3 regions of the Mesorhizobium sp. B2-4-1 genome follow, and region 2 is predicted to be linked to each of the others. Evidence: predicted binding sites of a transcription regulator. Region 2 holds the regulator's gene; each other region holds the start of a gene.
The links. Region 2 encodes PhoB, which activates phosphate uptake and scavenging genes when phosphate is short. Its sites were predicted from a motif close to TGTCATNNANCTGTCAT; they were not measured.
Positions count from the first base shown of each region.

Region 1: a site for PhoB is predicted at 3,597-3,613, ahead of FJ949_RS01760 (PhoX family phosphatase). Genes of this name have one in related genera too.
Region 3: a site for PhoB is predicted at 4,444-4,460, ahead of FJ949_RS08905 (esterase-like activity of phytase family protein). Genes of this name have one in related genera too.

Region 1 covers NZ_VFVN01000001.1:349,987-355,746, reverse strand. The annotation lists gene FJ949_RS01785 (phosphatase PAP2 family protein) at 1-111, opposite strand, end outside; gene FJ949_RS01780 (hypothetical protein) at 143-481, opposite strand; gene FJ949_RS01775 (sensor histidine kinase) at 641-2,032, shown strand; gene FJ949_RS01770 (response regulator transcription factor) at 2,029-2,685, shown strand; gene FJ949_RS01765 (hypothetical protein) at 2,876-3,391, opposite strand; gene FJ949_RS01760 (PhoX family phosphatase) at 3,675-5,678, shown strand; gene FJ949_RS01755 (NAD(P)/FAD-dependent oxidoreductase) at 5,738-5,760, opposite strand, start outside.
Region 2 covers NZ_VFVN01000013.1:62,175-67,934, reverse strand. The annotation lists gene xylF (D-xylose ABC transporter substrate-binding protein) at 80-1,120, opposite strand; gene FJ949_RS26285 (ROK family protein) at 1,380-2,621, shown strand; gene phoB (phosphate regulon transcriptional regulator PhoB) at 2,629-3,318, opposite strand; gene phoU (phosphate signaling complex protein PhoU) at 3,338-4,045, opposite strand; gene pstB (phosphate ABC transporter ATP-binding protein PstB) at 4,071-4,874, opposite strand; gene pstA (phosphate ABC transporter permease PstA) at 4,871-5,722, opposite strand; gene pstC (phosphate ABC transporter permease subunit PstC) at 5,726-5,760, opposite strand, start outside.
Region 3 covers NZ_VFVN01000003.1:115,510-121,269, forward strand. The annotation lists gene FJ949_RS08895 (MFS transporter) at 1-1,183, shown strand, start outside; gene FJ949_RS08900 (MATE family efflux transporter) at 1,196-2,668, opposite strand; gene FJ949_RS08905 (esterase-like activity of phytase family protein) at 2,835-4,325, opposite strand; gene FJ949_RS08910 (FAD-dependent oxidoreductase) at 4,638-5,760, shown strand, end outside.

The DNA of each region.
Region 1 (5,760 bases), on a different contig from region 2:
TGCCGCCTCCATCAACTCCACGAAGCCCCACAGGCCGGCGGCGACGACAAGGCCGGCCAGCAGCACCGGGAATTCGACCCGGCTCAGCAGAGCCTTTGCCGCAGTTCTCATCGGACCTCGTTTCGCAACCATGGTTTGCCGGTCATCGCCCTTGCACATAGGGCCCGAGCGTGATCAGCGCCACGGCGGCAATCGCCAGCACGATGCCGGCCGCTTGCAGCGTATTGATGCGCTCGCCGAAGAATATCAGGGCCACCAGATTGACCGATACCAGCTGGATGACGGCCGACAGGCTGAACGACACCGACATGCCGAACTCGCGAATCAGCCGCAGCATGATCAGGTTGCCCAGCGAATAGAGCGCAAGCGTCAGCACGATCTTGCCCAGGCTGGGCGCCATCCCCCATTGCTTGGCGGCCGCCGCCGCCAGCAGAAAGATCACGGTCGAAAGACCGAGCTGAAGTAACCCCGAAAAACTCACCCTGCCCTCGATATTGATGCCGGTCGTCCGTGCCTTGTTTCGCAAGCGCGTCGGGACGTCAAGCAGCTGCCGTGGGACCAGGCTCTTGTGTCGGCAGGACCGAAGCGCCAAAGTCGCGGCCACTACCCTGCCCCTGCGGGTGGGGGCGAGGAGCGTGGCGTGCGATTTCTCGAAACCTTGTCGCGGCGCTGGAACGGGCTTACGCTGGCGCTGCAGTTCATCATTGCCGGCGGCTTCGGGCTGCTTGCGGTGATGCTGGTGGTCGGCTTCTGGGTCACCGCGCAAATCCGCGAAAGCGTGCTCCACAATTCGGCGGCCACGACTGCCCTTTATGTCGACAGTGTGATCGCTCCGCTGCTCCCCGATCTGCGCACGAACCATCAGCTCGATGACGCCGTCAAACGGGCGCTTGACGAGACCCTCGGCCAAGGCGCGCTCGGCAAACGGCTGTTTTCCTTCAAGTTGTGGCGTCGGGACGGCACGGTGCTGTATTCGAAGGACACGGCCTTGATCGGCCGGCAGTTCGGCCCGAGCGCCAACCTGCGTGCCGCCTTCGCCGGGAATGTCGTCGCCGAGTTCAACGAGCTAGGCGACGAGGACGACAAGGAGGAGAGGGCCGCGGGCGTGCCGCTGCTGGAAATCTACAATCCAGTCCGCGAACCCTGGTCGGGCGAGGTGGTCGCCGTCACCGAATTCTACGAGATCGCCGACGATTTCCAGGCGGCTCTGGCTTCCGCCTTGCTGTCGAGCTGGCTGATCGTGGCCGGCGCCACGCTGACGGCGCTGCTGCTGTTGTCGGGGATCGTCATACGTGGCAGCCGCACCATCGACAAGCAGCGCGGCGTTCTGCAGGGTCAGGTCTCCGAGCTGCAGGCGCTGGTTTCGCAAAACCGGGCGCTGCGCCTGCGCGTCCAGCAGGCGTCGCGCCGTGCCACGGCGCTCAATGAACGATACCTGCGTCGCATCGGTGCCGACCTTCATGACGGGCCGGCCCAGCTCGTCGCGCTGGCGGCGCTGCGTGTGGATAGCCCCGCCATTTCCGGCGAGGGTGCCTCCAGCGACAGCCGCAACGCCGAGATCGCCATGATCCGCATGGCGCTGGACGACGCGATGCGTGAAATCCGCGGCATCTGCAACGGCCTTGTCCTGCCGCAGATAGAAACGGCCGCGACCGGCGACATTCTGCGTCTTGCCGTCGACGAGCATCAACGCAGGACCCGCAGTTCCGTGGCGCTGACCCTATCCAGGCAGTTGCCCGAACTGGGCGCTTCGGAGAAGATCAGCATCTATCGCTTCGTCCAGGAGGGGCTGAACAACGCCTACCGTCATGGGCAGGGCAAGGATCAGGAGGTGAAGGCCGGGATGACAGGCGGCAAGTTCTTCGTTGAAGTGTCGGATGGCGGGCCCGGATTCGACCCGAGGCGGGCCGAAGGCCTGGGGCTCGCCGGCATCAGGGAGCGTATCGAAAGCATTGGTGGCCAGTTCGAGACCACGACCGGGCCGCAGGGAACACGATTGATGATTACGCTAGCCGTCGAGGATCAACCATGATCGGTACCATCCGTGTCGCCATTGTCGACGACCACCCTCTGTTTCGCGAAGGCGTTACCCGCAGCCTGTCGGAGATCGGCGGCTTCGAAATGGTGGCCCAGGGCGCCACGGCGCAGGATGCCGAACGCATCGCCTCGACTTTGCAGCCCGACATACTGCTGCTCGACATCAGCATGCCGGGTGACGGCCTTGCGTCGGTGGCCGGCATACTGGGTGCCAATCCCGGACAGAAGATCGTCATGCTGACGGTCTCGGAGGCCAATGCCGACGTGGCGCGGGCGCTGAATGCCGGTGTGCGCGGCTATGTGCTGAAGGGGGTCGGCTCGCGCATGCTGGCCGAAATCCTCCATGGTGTCGCGGCCGGCGAGACCTATGTGTCGCCGACCCTGTCGGCTCGCCTGCTTTCGGACCTGCAATCGCTGCAGCCGGCCAACGGCAGGACGGATCGCCTGCGTCAGCTCACCGGACGCGAGGCCGAGATCCTGCAGCTGGTGGCGGAAGGGCTGAGCAACAAGGAAGTGGCGCTGCGGCTGGCACTGCAGGAAAAAACGGTCAAGCATCACATGACCGGTGTGCTGTCCAAGCTCAACGTCCGCAATCGCACCGAGGCGGCGCTGCTGATGCGCGAAGCGCGGGATCGGGCCGGCAGCTAATCCTGGTCGGCCGCAAGGGATCCCCGGTTTGGGATAACGACACGCATAAATGAAAACCTGAAGCGCGGTGCAGCAGCGGAACGCTCCAGGGCAAAAAAGACGGCCCCTATACGGGGCCGGAGTGACAAGGTCACCTCCGCCGGGGGGCGGCGGAGGTGACACGTAAAGCGGGCGATGCCTATTGCCCGCTCTACAACCCCTTGAGGCGGCTTATATCCGCCGCCGTCGCAGGGCGCTCGACGATCGTGCGGCCCAGAGCGTCGGTCATTTTGAAGCGACCCTTCTCGATCTCTTCCCCGAAGCCGTTAGGGTGCTGCACCACGATCTTGTTGTCGTCTATTTCGACACGATCGCCGGTTGTTGCGTTCACATGCTTGCCGGAGCTGTTGGCACCCTTCCCCTTGCCGTTGTTGCCGGCGCCATTGTTCCCGTTGCCGCCAGCGTTGCCATTGTTGCCTCCGGCGTTGCCATTGTTGCCTCCGGCGTTGCCATTGTTGCCGCCGCCGTTATTTCCATTGCCGCCATTGCCGTTACCGCTACCACCGCCATTGCCGCTGTTCCCGCCAGGCTTGGCTTGGGCGCTGGACGCGACAATGCCTGCGGCGGAACCGTGAAAATCGAGGTGATAGGGGGCTATGGTCAGCGCCAGTGCCGGCACTGCTCTCAGGGCCAGCCAGCAACAATGAGCCATGATCGAGCTGCGCATCAGTCCCTCACTTGATCGGACCGGCAAAATTCAGAGGCCATCTCGTGCAGGTACGCGACCATCGGCGACATGGCGTGTTCGTGTAAGTGGCCCACGACCGATGCCGCGGCAATCCGGACCTTCGCCCCGATCGGTTTAGGACCTTGGTCCGAGTTTTAAACCGGATGTGGCGCGAGGTTCGCGGTCAAGCTGGCGGGTGCACGAATGTCACGAAAGTGTGACCGATCGTCTATAAGGGGTCGAAACGCGTGACACGCTCCAGCCATCCAGCCAGAGGCAGACCATGACCGACCATCGCTCGCCCGACGCCCGATTCCGCACCAGCCTGCTTGAGGAAAACGACGGTCCGGCGACCAACCCCACCGAAAACCGCACCATGGGCGAAATCATTGCCGAGCGGTTCTCCCGCCGCGCCTTCCTCAAGGGCTCGCTGGCCGTCTCGGCCATTGCCGCCACCGTCAGCCCGCTGGCGCTCGTGGCCGCCGACGATGCGCGTGCCGCCGAGGGCTCCGCCTTCTCGTTCGAGGAACTCGAAGCCGGTATCGACGACAAGCACCATGTCGCGCCGGGCTACGATGCCGACGTGCTGTTGCGCTGGGGCGATCCGCTGTTTGCCGATTCGCCGGAGTTCGACCCGGCCAGGCAGTCGGCTGAGGCCCAGGCAAGACAATTCGGCTACAACAATGACTATGTCGGCTATATCGGGATCGGTGGCTCCGCCGAGCATGGCCTGCTGGTCGTCAACCACGAATACACCAATCCGCATCTGATGTTCCCGGGCATCGTCAAGATCGTCGAGAAGGACGGCAAGAAGGCGGCCGAACTCGCGCCGCTCTCGAAGGAGCAGGTCGATGTCGAGATGGCGGCACATGGCGGCACCATCGTCGAGATCCGCAAGGAAGGCGGCAAGTGGCAGGTGGTGCGCGACGGCAAGTTGAACCGCCGCATCACCTCCAACACCGAAATGGCGCTGTCGGGCCCGGTCGCCGGTCATGACCGCGTCAAGACCAATGCCGACCCATCCGGCACCAAGGTCATCGGCACATTCAACAACTGCGCCGGCGGCGTCACGCCTTGGGGCACCTATGTCATGGCCGAGGAGAACATCCACGGCTATTTCTCCGGTGAACTGCCGGAAGGCCATAAGGAAGCCGCCAACTACAAGCGCCTCGGCATTCCGGAAGGCGCCTATGAATGGGGCGCGCATTACGATCGTTTCGACCTCGCCAAGGAGCCGAACGAGCCCAACCGTTTCGGCTGGATCGTCGAGGTCGACGTCAACGATCCGACATCCACGCCCAGGAAGCGCACCGCAATGGGCCGCTTCAAGCATGAAGGCGCCGAATCGATCGTCGCCAAGGATGGCCGCGTCGTCTTCTATCTCGGCGACGACGAGCGCTTCGAGTACGTCTACAAATTCGTCACCGCGGGCCGTTTCGATCCGGACGACCGCGCCGCCAACATGAACCTGCTCGATGACGGCACGCTGCATGTCGCCAAATTCGCCGCGGACGGTACGGTGGAATGGCTGCCGATCGTCTTCGGCCAGGGCCCGCTGACGGCCGAGAACGGCTTTGCCGGCCAGGCCGACGTGTTGATCGAGACGCGGCGTGCCGCCGACCTGCTCGGCGCCACCAAGATGGACCGCCCCGAGGACATCCAGCCCAATCGTGTCAACGGCAAGGTCTATGTCATGCTGACCAACAATTCCAAGCGCAAGGCCGACCAGGTCGACGCCGCCAACCCGCGCGCCGACAACGCCTTCGGCCACATCATCGAGATATCGGAAGATGGCGGCGATTTCGCCGGCACCAGGGGCAAATGGGAAGTGCTCCTGAAATGCGGCGATCCGGCGGTTGCCGATGTCGGCGCCACCTTCTCCACCGCCACCACGGCCAATGGCTGGTTCGGCATGCCCGACAATTGCGCGGTCGATTCAGCCGGGCGCCTGTGGGTCGCCACCGACGGCCAGGGCCCGAAGGCCACCGGCCGCACCGACGGCCTGTGGGCGGTCGACACCGAAGGGCCGGCGCGCGCGACGTCAAAACTGTTCTTCCGCGTGCCGATCGGCGCTGAAATGTGCGGGCCGCTGTTTGCGCCCGACGATCAGACCGCCTTCGTCGCCGTCCAGCATCCGGGCGACGGCGGCGAGGACTGGGAGGCGTTCGGCCGCCCGTCCTATTATGAGGATCCGTCGACGCGCTGGCCCGATTTCAAGCCGGACATGCCGGTGCGGCCGGCGGTTGTCGCCATTACCAGGCAAGGCGGCGGCAAGATCGCGATTTAGAGGGCAATTCCAGGAAAGTGGGGTTCCGTCCGACGCGTAAAACGAACCTCCAGCCCGGTTCAGGGGCCGGAATTGGCGATCC
Region 2 (5,760 bases):
GCCCGGGGCGGAAAAACAAATTTTCTTGAAAAAACGCCGCGGCTTGGCAGCCGCGGCGTTCATCGCATGAAATGGAAGATCAGTTGCAGGCCGCGACGCTGCCCGCCGCGACGCCGGCACAGACCTCGTCTTTCTTGATCCAGCCGGCGTCGATGACGACGTTGAGATTGTCCTTGGTGATCGCAACCGGGGTCAGGAACAGCGATTTGACGGTGTTCCCACCGGGCGTTGTGAAGTCCTTGACGCCGGCGATATCGGTCATCTTCTTGCCGTCGGCCAGCTGCGAGGCGATCTCGGCGGCATTCTTGCCGAGTTCACGCGCGTCCTTCCACACCGACACGGTCTGCGTGCCGAGCGCGATGCGGTTCAGCGCCGCGTGGTCGCCGTCCTGGCCCGAGACCGGAACGGTACCGGCCAGGCCTTGAGCCGTCAGCGCCGCGACGACGCCGCCGGCAGTGCCGTCATTGGCCGCGACGACCGCGTCGACCTTGTTGTCGTTGGCGGTCAGGAACTGCTCCATGTTCTTCTGCGCATTGGCCGGCAGCCAGCCATCCGTATAGGCTTCGCCGACATTCTTGATCTTGCCGCTGTCGATGGCGTCCTTGAGCACTTCCATGGAGCCCGAGAACAGGAAATCGGCATTCGGATCGGCACCCGAGCCCTTGATGAAGACGTAGTTGCCTTCCGGCTTCACCTTGAACACTTCGCGGGCCTGCATGCGGCCGACTTCCTTGTTGTCGAAGGTCAGATAGAAGACGTCCTTGTTCTCGATCAGGCGGTCATAGCCGACGACCGGAATGCCTTCGTCGAGCGCCTTCTGCACCGCCGGGCCGATGGCGGAGGCGTCCTGCGCCAGGATGATCAGCGAATTGGCGCCCTGGGAGATCAGGCTCTCGACGTCGGTGAGCTGCTTGCCGGGATTGGACTGGGCGTCGGCGGAAATATACTTGTCGCCGGCGGCTTCGATCGCCTTCTTCATGGCGGCCTCGTCGGTCTTCCAGCGCTCTTCCTGGAAGTTCGACCAGGAAACGCCGATGACCTTGTCCTTCGCCTGCGCGACCGACGCGAGCGTCAGCGACATGGCGACACCCGCCAGGATGGCGGCTGTGAATCTCTTCATCTTAATCCTCCCTGCGCCGCGTATGGCGCGACCAAACAGGCCCGTAGGCCGGCACAAAGGCTCTATTTTTTCGAGCCTCGAAAAAACACTGGTCCATCGTCGGAACGCTGTCAACGTCGATTCTGATGTATTTTGATGTCCTCGTGAATTTTTTTCGAGCTCCGGAATAAATAATGACAGCCAAGGCCGGTTCTGCCAGTATTTGACGGTCGTCGGGATCCTGGGGAGAGAACGCGGCGACGGGGAGGATGCGAGAAACATGTCGGTCGGAATCCGCCACGACGATTTGCGCCGACGCAACCGGGCGATGGTGATCGCGGCCGTGCGCCGTGCCGGGCAGCCCTCGCGCACCGAGATTGCCGCGACCACCGGGCTCAGCCATTCCACCATATCGGCGATCTCCTCCGACCTGATTGGCGAAGGCATCCTGGCGCAGAGCAAGCCGAGCGAGGCCGGTGCGCTGAAACGCGGCCGGCCGCAGGTCGGCCTCAGCCTCAACCCTGAAGCCGCGGCGGTGATGACCGTGGTGCTGTCGCTGAATTTTCTCTCCGTCGCCGTCATCGACTATGCCGGCCAGGTGATATCTGAAGAGCAGCGCCGGCTGGACACGCTCACCCTGTCGCGCGAGGCGCTGATCGGCGAATGCGTGGCCATCGTCAGGCGGCGGTTCGAGGATCCCGACCTCGACGTCGGCAGCATCGCCCGTATCGCGCTGGCGATCCAGGGCATCACCGACACGGATGCGCGCACCATGCTGTGGTCGCCGATCACGCCGCAGACCGACATCGCCTTCGCCGACATACTGGAGGCCGAGTTCGGCATTCCCGCCACCATGGAGAACGATTGCAACATGATGGCGGTGGCGCTGCGCTGGCGCGATCCCCAGCGCTACCGCGACGACTTCATCGCCATCCTTTTGTCGCACGGCATCGGCATGGGCTTGGTGCTGAAGGGTGAACTGTTCACCGGCACCCATTCATCCGGAGGCGAGTTCGGCCACATGATCCATCGCCCCGGCGGGGCGCTCTGCCGCTGCGGGCGGCGCGGCTGCGTCGAGGCCTATGCCGGCAACTATGCCATCTGGCGCAACGCGAGGCAGCTTGGCGAGGACACCGAGCCCGTCGACGTCAGCGACGCCGACATGCGCACCCTGGCGGCCTCGGCGCGCGAAAAGGACGGGCCGGAGCGCGAAGCCTACCGCAAGGCCGGCGAGGCGCTGGGTTACGGCCTTGGCAGCCTGTTCGCGCTGATCGATCCGGCGCCGGTCGCCATGGTCGGCGTCAGCGCCGCCGCCTTCGACCTGATCGAGCCGGCTCTGCGCGAGGCCATTGCCCAGACCGCCGGCGGCCAGCACTCGAAATCGATTTCCTTCGACACCGAGCCGAACGAACTGCCACTGATCCGCGAGGGCTGCGCCATGCGCGCGCTGACCTTCGTCGACCAGGAGATTTTCGCGCCGGGGGCACAGGCGAAATCAGGCGTGGGCGAGAACGTTGCGTGACATATCCCTAGTCTTCGCGAATCGCATACCCCGCGCCCCGAATGGTGCGGATCACGTCAGGCATGCGGCCATTGTTGACCGCCTTGCGCAGCCGGCCGACATGCACGTCCACGGTGCGCTCGTCGATATAGATCGTTTCGCCCCAGACATTGTCGAGCAGTTGGCTGCGCGAGAACACGCGGCCGGGATGTCGCATCATGAATTCGAGCAGGCGGAACTCGGTCGGCCCGAGCCGGATCTCGCTTTTCTTGCGGTAGACCCGGTGCGATTCACGGTCGAGCACGATGTCGCCGACCTTGAGCACGCTGGACAGAACTTCGGGCTTGGCGCGGCGCAGCAGCGCCTTGACGCGTGCCATGAATTCCGGCGTTGAGAACGGCTTGACCAGATAGTCGTCGGCGCCGGTGGAGAGACCGCGCACCCGGTCGCTTTCCTCGCCGCGCGCCGTCAGCATGATGATCGGCAGCCGCTCGGTCTCGGGCCGCATGCGGAGACGGCGGCAGAGCTCGATGCCGGACACCGCCGGCACCATCCAGTCGAGCACAAGAAGGTCAGGGACATTCTCCTGCAAGCGGATCTCGGCTTCGTCGCCGCGCGTCACCACCTCTACCTGATAACCCTCCGATTCCAGATTGTAACGGAGCAGCACACCCAGCGGCTCCTCGTCCTCCACCACCATGATGCGTGGCGCGATCATCGACTGGTCACCCCTGCCGTCAAGCCGCTGGCGCCGACATCGCCGTCTCGTCCTGCTTCGGGCGATTGGCGGGCAATTGCGTGCCGGTCAGCACATAATAGGCATTTTCGGCAATGTTGGTCACGTGATCGCCGATGCGCTCGAGATTCTTGGCGCAGAACAAAAGATGCGTGCAGGCGGTGATGTTGCGCGGATCCTCCATCATGTAGGTCAGCAGCTCGCGGAACACCGATGTGTATTTGACGTCGATGCGTTCATCGTCGGCGCGCAGCTTGGCAAGTGCCGCGGCATCGCGCGCCGCATACTCCTCGATCACGCCTTGCACCTGGATCAGCACAAGCTGCGCCATGGCGTCGATGGAGTGCGACAGGTCGCGCGGCGTGGCGGCAAGGCCGACGGTGCCGACGCGCTTGGCGATGTTCTTGGCGAGATCGCCGATGCGTTCGAGATCGCCCGCCATGCGGATCGAGCCGACGACATGGCGCAGATCGTCCGCCATGGGCTGCCGCTTGGCGATCAGGGTGATGGCGCGGTCGTCGAGTTCGCGCTGGCGCGCATCCATGATCGCGTCGTCGGAGACGACGCGCTGGGCGAGCGCGTTGTCGGAATTCAGGAGCGCCTTGGTCGCGCCGCCGACCATCGATGAGGCGAGATCGCCCATGTCGCGGATCAGCCTGCTGATCTGTCCGAGATCTTCGTCAAAGGCTGCGACTGTGTGTTCGGCCATGATCTTGGTCCTCGTATGCCTGGGATCAGCCGAAGCGGCCGGTGATATAGTCCTGCGTGCGCTTCTCGCGGGGCGACGTGAAGATCTTCTCGGTGCGGTCGAACTCGACCAGCTCGCCCAGATACATGAAGGCGGTCTGCTTCGACACGCGCGCCGCCTGCTGCATGTTGTGGGTGACGATGACGATCGTATAATCGGCCTGCAACTCGTCGATCAGCTCCTCGATCTTGGCGGTCGACAGCGGATCGAGCGCCGAGGCAGGCTCGTCGAGCAGGATGACCTCCGGCTTCACCGCCACCGTGCGGGCGATGCAGAGGCGCTGCTGCTGGCCGCCCGAAAGGCTGAGGCCGCTGGCGTTGAGCTTGTCCTTGACCTCGCTCCACAGTGCCGCGCGCTTCAGCGCCTGCTCGACACGGCCGTCCATCTCCGCCTTGCTGAGCTTCTCATAGAGCCTGACGCCGAAGGCGATGTTCTCGTAGATCGACATCGGGAACGGCGTCGGCTTCTGGAACACCATGCCGATCTTGGTCCTGAGCAGGTTGAGATCCTGCGAACGGTCGAGGATATTCTGGCCGTCGAGCAGCACCTGGCCCTCGGCGCTCTGCCTCGGGTAAAGCTCGTAGATGCGGTTGAAGACGCGCAGCAGCGTCGACTTCCCGCAGCCCGAAGGCCCGATGAAGGCGGTGACGCTGCGCTCGGGCAGCGACAGGCTGATATCCTTCAGCGCCTTCGACTGGCCATAGTAGAAATTGAGGCCCTTGACCTCGATCTTGGCTTTCTCGACCGCGACTTCGGGCGTATTCAACTCGGTGGACAACATCGGTTTCATCTGTCCTCTCTGCGTCCGGTAAGGCTGCGGGCGAAGATGCTCAGCCCGAGAACCGTAAGGGTGATTATGAGTGCGCCGGTCCACGCCAGCTGCTGCCATTCCTCGTAGGGGCTGAGAGCGAACTGGAAGATGGTGACGGGCAGGCTGGCCATCGGCGCATTGAGATTACTCGACCAGAACTGGTTGTTGAGCGCCGTGAAGAGCAGCGGCGCCGTCTCGCCGGAAATGCGGGCGATGGCCAGCAATATGCCGGTGACGATGCCCGACAGCGCCGCACGGTAGGCGACCGAGCGGATGACCACCCAGCGCGGCGCGCCGATCGCGGCGCCGGCCTCGCGCAGGGCGTTCGGCACGAGGTTGAGCATGTCCTCGGTGGTGCGCACGACGACCGGGATGACCAGGATGGCCAGAGCGACGGCACCGGCGATCGCCGAGAAATGTCCCATCGGCCGCACCAGCAGCTCGTAGACGAACAGGCCGACGATGATCGAGGGTGCCGACAGCAGGATGTCGTTGATGAAGCGCACGACGGTGGTGAGGCGCGAGAAGCGGCCATATTCGGCCATGTAGGTCCCAGCGAGGACACCGATCGGCGTGCCGACGATGACGGCGATGACTGTCATCATGATACTGCCGTAGATGGCATTGAGCAGGCCGCCGGCATCGCCGGGCGGCGGTGTCATTTCGGTGAACACAGAGAGCGAAACACCCGACAGGCCCTTATAGAGCAGTGCGCCGAGGATGAGCGCCAGCCAGGCCAGGCCGATGCCCGCCGCCGTGACGCATAGCGTCATCATCACGGCATTCCTGCGCTTGCGTCGATTGTGAAGCGATGTGGCCGTCGACATCGGTCAGGCTCCCGTGCGGCTGTCCATGCGCAGCAGCA
Region 3 (5,760 bases), on a different contig from region 2:
GCGCAACGAAGCAGGCGGCGAGGCTCTCGCAATTCCGGTGGTTGCCACAATGATCGCCGTTCTGTTTGCCGGCAGCACGGTGCTGACGCCGCTGTACATCATCTACAAGCAGCAATTCGGCTTTTCACAGATCACGCTGACGCTGGTCTACGCGGTCTATGTCGTCGGCAATCTCGGCGCCCTGCTGATGTTGGGCGGCGCGTCGGATGTCGTTGGGCGCCGGCCTGCCGCTCTCGTGGCCATGATCGTCGCCGTCGCCAGCGCGCTTGTCTTTCTGTTCGCCAACAATGTCGTTCTGCTCGATGTGGCGCGCGTCCTGAGCGGGCTTGGCATCGGTGTCGGCGCGGGGACCGGAACGGCATGGATCGCCGAGCTTCTCCCCGGCGCTGACAAGGCGCGCGCCAGCGTCATTGCCACCAGCACCAATTTCCTGGGCCTCGGTTTCGGCGCACTCGTCTCGGGACTGTTGGCGCAGTATGAACCGTGGCCCTTGCGCCTGGTCTTCATCGTTTATCTGGCGGTGCTTGTGATCGTCTCCATCCTGGTCTGGCGTACACGCGAAACGGTGGCGGAGCCTGGCGGCCTCGGGCAGATTTCCATGCGGCCGCACTTTGCCGTGCCGGATGAAATCCGCGCGCGCTTCGTCGCGCCGGCGGTGACCGGTTTCGGCGCCATGGCGCTGGTCGGCTTCTATGCCGCGGTGGCGCCAAGCATCCTGGCGCAGCAACTGCATGAGACGAACCATGCTGTCGCCGGTGCGCTGTTCTTCGAATTGGCGATCGTCACCGCGCTCAGCATCGTAGCGCTGAAGCAAATGCAGAGCGGCAAGGCCATGCTGACCGCGCTGGCGTTGATGATTCCCAGCATCCTCATGGTGGTGGCGGCGCAGATGCTGGCGTCGATGGCGCTGATGATCGCCGCCACCGCCTGCTGCGGCGTGACGGCCGCACTCGGCTATCGTGGCAGCCTGCAGGTGGTGAACGAGATCGCACCGGAGGATCGCCGCGCCGAAGTGGTATCCAGCTTCTTCATCTGCTGCTTTATCGGCAATGCCTTGCCCGTCATCGGCATCGGCATCATCTCGACCTATGCCAGCCCCATCGCGGCCAGCCTGGCGTTCGCCGCGATGATCATCGTGTTTGCGCTGGTCGCGCTGGGCTTTGGGTTGAAAAACAGGCCTTGAGAGCGGCCAGCTTCAGCCGTTCGGCGTCTCTGGGGAAAAATGCGCGCGCTGGCGCGGCACGCCGAGCCCGGTGTCGGGCGGCTCGCCAGCGGCCGGCCTGTTCTCGATCATGTGCAGGGTGCGCCAGCCGCCGAGACGGTAATAGGCCGCGGCCAGCAGCAGGGAGGTGATCGAGCCGGCGGGGAAACTCCACCACAGCGCCTCCTCGCCGATCACATCGCGCATGAAATAGGCAAAGCCGGTGCGCACGACCAGCACCGAGATCACCAGGATGACCAGCGGCGGCATCACGGCGCCCGTGGCGCGCACGGTGGCGAACAGCACGATGGTGACGCCGAACAGGATGAACGACCAGGATGCGACGTTGTTGATGTGAGCGGCGATGTCTATCGCCGCGCTGTCGCGGCTCAGGAACAGGCTGAGGATCGAGCGATCGAAGACCCATAGAAGTGCCACGAGAGCACCGGTCAGCACCAGGTTGAAGCCGACGCCTGACGCTGCGATGCGGCTGATGCGGTCCCAGCGGCCGGCGCCGACGTTCTGCGCCGCCATCGAGGACACGGCCGCGCCGATGGCGAGCGCGGGCATCTGGATGTAGGTCCATAACTGCGCGGCGATGCCGTAGGCGGCGGCCACCTGCGAACCGTAGGAATTGACGATGCCCATCACCGTCAGGGCCGCGGCCGAAATCACGATCATCTGCAAACCCATCGGCACCCCCTTGAAAACGACGACGCGCAGCAAGGCGGGATCCGGCCGCAGCAGCGCCAGATTGGCGCCGGCCAGACGCAGCGGGTGCTTACGGACATAGAGCACGATCAGGATGGCAATGACGCTCACCGTCTGGCCGACAAGCGTCGAGGTTGCCGAGCCGGCGATGCCGAGCTCTGGAAACGGCCCGATGCCGCGGATGAGCAGTGGGTTCAAGATGATGTCGAGCACGACGGCGAGCGCCATGAAAAAGAACGGCGTTCGCGAATCGCCGGCGCCGCGCAGCACCGTCATCACAAAGGACAGAAGGTTCATCATCGGCACGGCCACGAAGATGATGCGCAAATAGGAGCGCGCCAGCGGCAAGGCGTCGGGCGGTGTGCCGAGCGCGCCCAGAATGGCGTCTACCCAGATCCAGCCGCAGACGGCGAACAGCACCGAGACGAAGAAGAAGAAGGTGGCGCTGGTGCCGACGATGCGGCGCGCCTCGGGTAGGTCGCGGGCGCCGACCGATTGCGCCACCAGTATGGTGGCCGCCATGCCGATGCCGAACACCGTGCCGAGGATGAGGAACAGCACCAGATTGGCATTGGAGGTGGCGGTGAGCGCGGATTCGCCGAGGAAGCGGCCGACCCAGACGGCGTTGACCGAGCCGTTGAGCGATTGCAGCACGTTGGAGCCGAGCACCGGCAGGGCGAACAGCAGGAGCGTGCGCGGAATGGGGCCGCTGGTCAGGTCACCGGTGCGCCGGCGCGCGGGCATCTTTTCATCCATGGCGGCAATCCGGCAAAGCTGGTTCTTTTGAGTCCGGCACGCAGGATACCGCAGGCCCGACCGGGATGCACCCTGGAGAAAGGAGCGATGGCGGGTAAGGCACGCCGTCGTGCATCCGATCATGCTTGTCGGGCCGGAGGCCCGCCTGGCGCCTCCGGCAAGATGCTTACTTCCTGGCGAGGCCGGGAAGCGTGACCTGAAAGACAAGGAACATGGTGTCGACATCGGCGCCGTCCTCGGCCTTGTAGGGCGCGCCGACCTGGAAACCGTCCTGGGCGAGGAAATCGTTGTCGTTGGCGACGAACAGGAAATAGTCGTCGGGCAGCTTCGGATCGAGCACGCTCGCCAGCGACATCGCTTCCCACTTTTCCGAGAGGTTGTCCTTGTCATTGGGCGCGCCATTGTGCAGGCCGAAGCGGGCAAGCTCGGCCTTGTCGTTGATGTCGATGAACGGCGTCAGCCTTGCCGGCGTCCCCGACGGATCGAGCACGCCCTTGGGCGCCACCGGCTTGTCGGCGGCATCGAAGGGACCGCCGGCGATGTCGGTCGCGCCGGAAAGGTCGACAATGTCGATCTTGCGATACAGCGACTCTTCGCCCTTCAGGCCCTGGCCATTGCCGCTGTCGCGCGCCAGCATCAGGAAAGCCGTGTCCGACAGCGCCACGATCTCGCTTTGCGCAGCCACCTTGGTCTTGCCCTTGGCGTCCTTGAACACCGGCAGCGGCACGACATATTCATGTGCCAGCTTGAGATGGGCAAGATCGGAGGCGTCATAGACCAGCGCCCTGGTGTTCTGGCGCGTCGAGGCCGAATCGCCGCCGTCCTGCCGGGTCGCCGACTGCAAAACCGCGATCACGAACTTGCCGTCCGGCGTCATTGCCATGCCTTCGAGGCCCTGATTGTTCTGGCGGCCGGTTTCGGGATCCTTTGGGTCGGGTTCGGCAGCACCTGGGCCCGGATTGTCGGAAGCAAAGTTGGCCGTGCCGTGGCGCATCGGCACGAGCGCGGCCGGAGGCTGGGTCGCCGACATCAGACGGCCGTCGGCGGAGAAGCGGTAGATGTCGGGACCGTATTCGTCGGAGACGAGCATGGTGCCGTCGGGCAGCCGCACGATCGCCTCATTGTCGAGCGCGAGCTTGCCATTGTCGGCCTGCGGCAGGACAGGCATGTCGCCGGCGGCGGGACGCACGCCGTTCAGCGGGTCGAGACCGCTGGCGTCGGCGCCCTTGTCGTCGGTCAGGAGCATGGTGTCGGCGAGCGTCGCCTTGACGCCGGTCTGCTCCTGGCCGGCCGCGGGCGCGGCACCTGGCGCCACCGGGGCGAACTCGATGTTGATCGTGTTGAGGCGCGGCCGGTAGTCGGTGGTACCGACGACGTTATAACCGCGGTCGGGCAGCAGCCACAGCGAGCCTCTGTAGGTGCCGGCATCATGCGTCCAGCCCGCGGTGTCGATCGACATGCCGGAGCCGGAGCCGAAGGTCTCGCCGAACCTGTCGCGCTGGCCGGCCGGGATGCGGCCAACCCCCACCAGCCCCTTGTTGACGAAACTGGCGCCGCCGACGCTGGCCGAGCTGTCGGCGAAGGCGGGCAGCGAAACGGCCGAGGCCGCCAGCGCGGCGACCAGCAGCCGCAACGAGAATGAGCGTAGATGCGTCATGGATATCCCCTTGATGACAAAGCGCCGGGACGGCGGAATTCTGAGGTTGCCTGGCGGCGGCGAGGCTGCCGCCCTGGAGGGCCGCTTGTGCCCTCGGCAAGCGGTCTAAGGCGCGAACATGATGCTTGCATGACAGTTGGTGACGCATTCGCGTCGGCCCGCCGCGACGCTGCTGGGGAAGTGCGGCCGCGCCAAAAAATCGATCGTTCCGACACAGGTTCGACAGCGTCCAGGAGCTGTTCGTAGTACTAGACACTCATGTACAGTACGTATATGGTTCCGGTTTCGAACAGTCCGTGGAGGAGGGAAGCCTTGAAGTCTCACTACCGCGCAGTCGTCATCGGGGGAGGAGTGGTGGGCGCTTCGGTGCTCTATCACCTGGCGCGGTTCGGCTGGTCGGATGTGGCGCTGATCGAGCGCGCCGAACTGACGGCGGGGTCGACTTGGCATGCGGCGGCGGGGTTCCACGCGCTCAATGCCGACCCCAATGTCGCCGCGCTGCAGGATTACACCATCAACCTTTACCGCGAGATCGAGGCCGAATCCGGCCAGGACGTCGGGCTGCACATGACTGGCGGCGTCAACATAGCCAGCGATCCGGCGCGCTGGGAGTGGCTGAAATCGGCCTGGGCGGTATTCCAGTCGGTCGACATCGAGACCGCCCGGCTGGTGACGCCTGACGAGATCAAGGCAATCTGCCCGATCGTCGACGTCACCGGCGTGCTTGGCGGCCTCTACGATTCCAACGAGGGCCATCTCGACCCTTACGGCACGACGCATGCGTATGTCGGTGCCGCCAGGAAGCGCGGCGCCGACGTGATCCTGCGCAACCGCGTGGTCGAGCTGAAGGCGCGCGCCGACGGCCATTGGGATGTCGTCACAGAGCAACGCACCATCACCGCCGAGCATGTCGTGAATGCCGGCGGGTTGTGGGCCAAGCAACTCGGCCGCATGGCCGGGGTTGAACTGCCGGTGACGCCGATGGAGCACCATTATTTCGTCACCGAGGACATTCCGGAAGTCGCTGCCCTCGACAAGGAGATCGGCCTGGCCGTCGATCTCGACGGCTTTTCCTATCTGCGGCAGGAGCGCAAGGGCGTGCTGCTCGGCGTCTACGAGCAGAACCCGAAGCACTGGAACATGGACGGCGCGCCGTGGGATTACGGCATCGAGCTCATCCCCGAAGACACCGACCGCATCGGCCCGGAACTTGCCAAGGCGCATGAGCGCTTCCCTTGCCTGGCGACGGCAGGCATCCGCAAATGGGTCAACGGCGCCTTCACCTTCACCCCGGACGGCAATCCGATCGTCGGGCCGGTCCGCGGCCTGAAGAATTACTGGGTCGCCTGCGGCGTCATGGCCGGCTTCAGCCAGGGCGGCGGCGTCGGCAAGTCGCTGGCCGAGTGGATGATTTACGGCGAGCCGCAGGCCGACA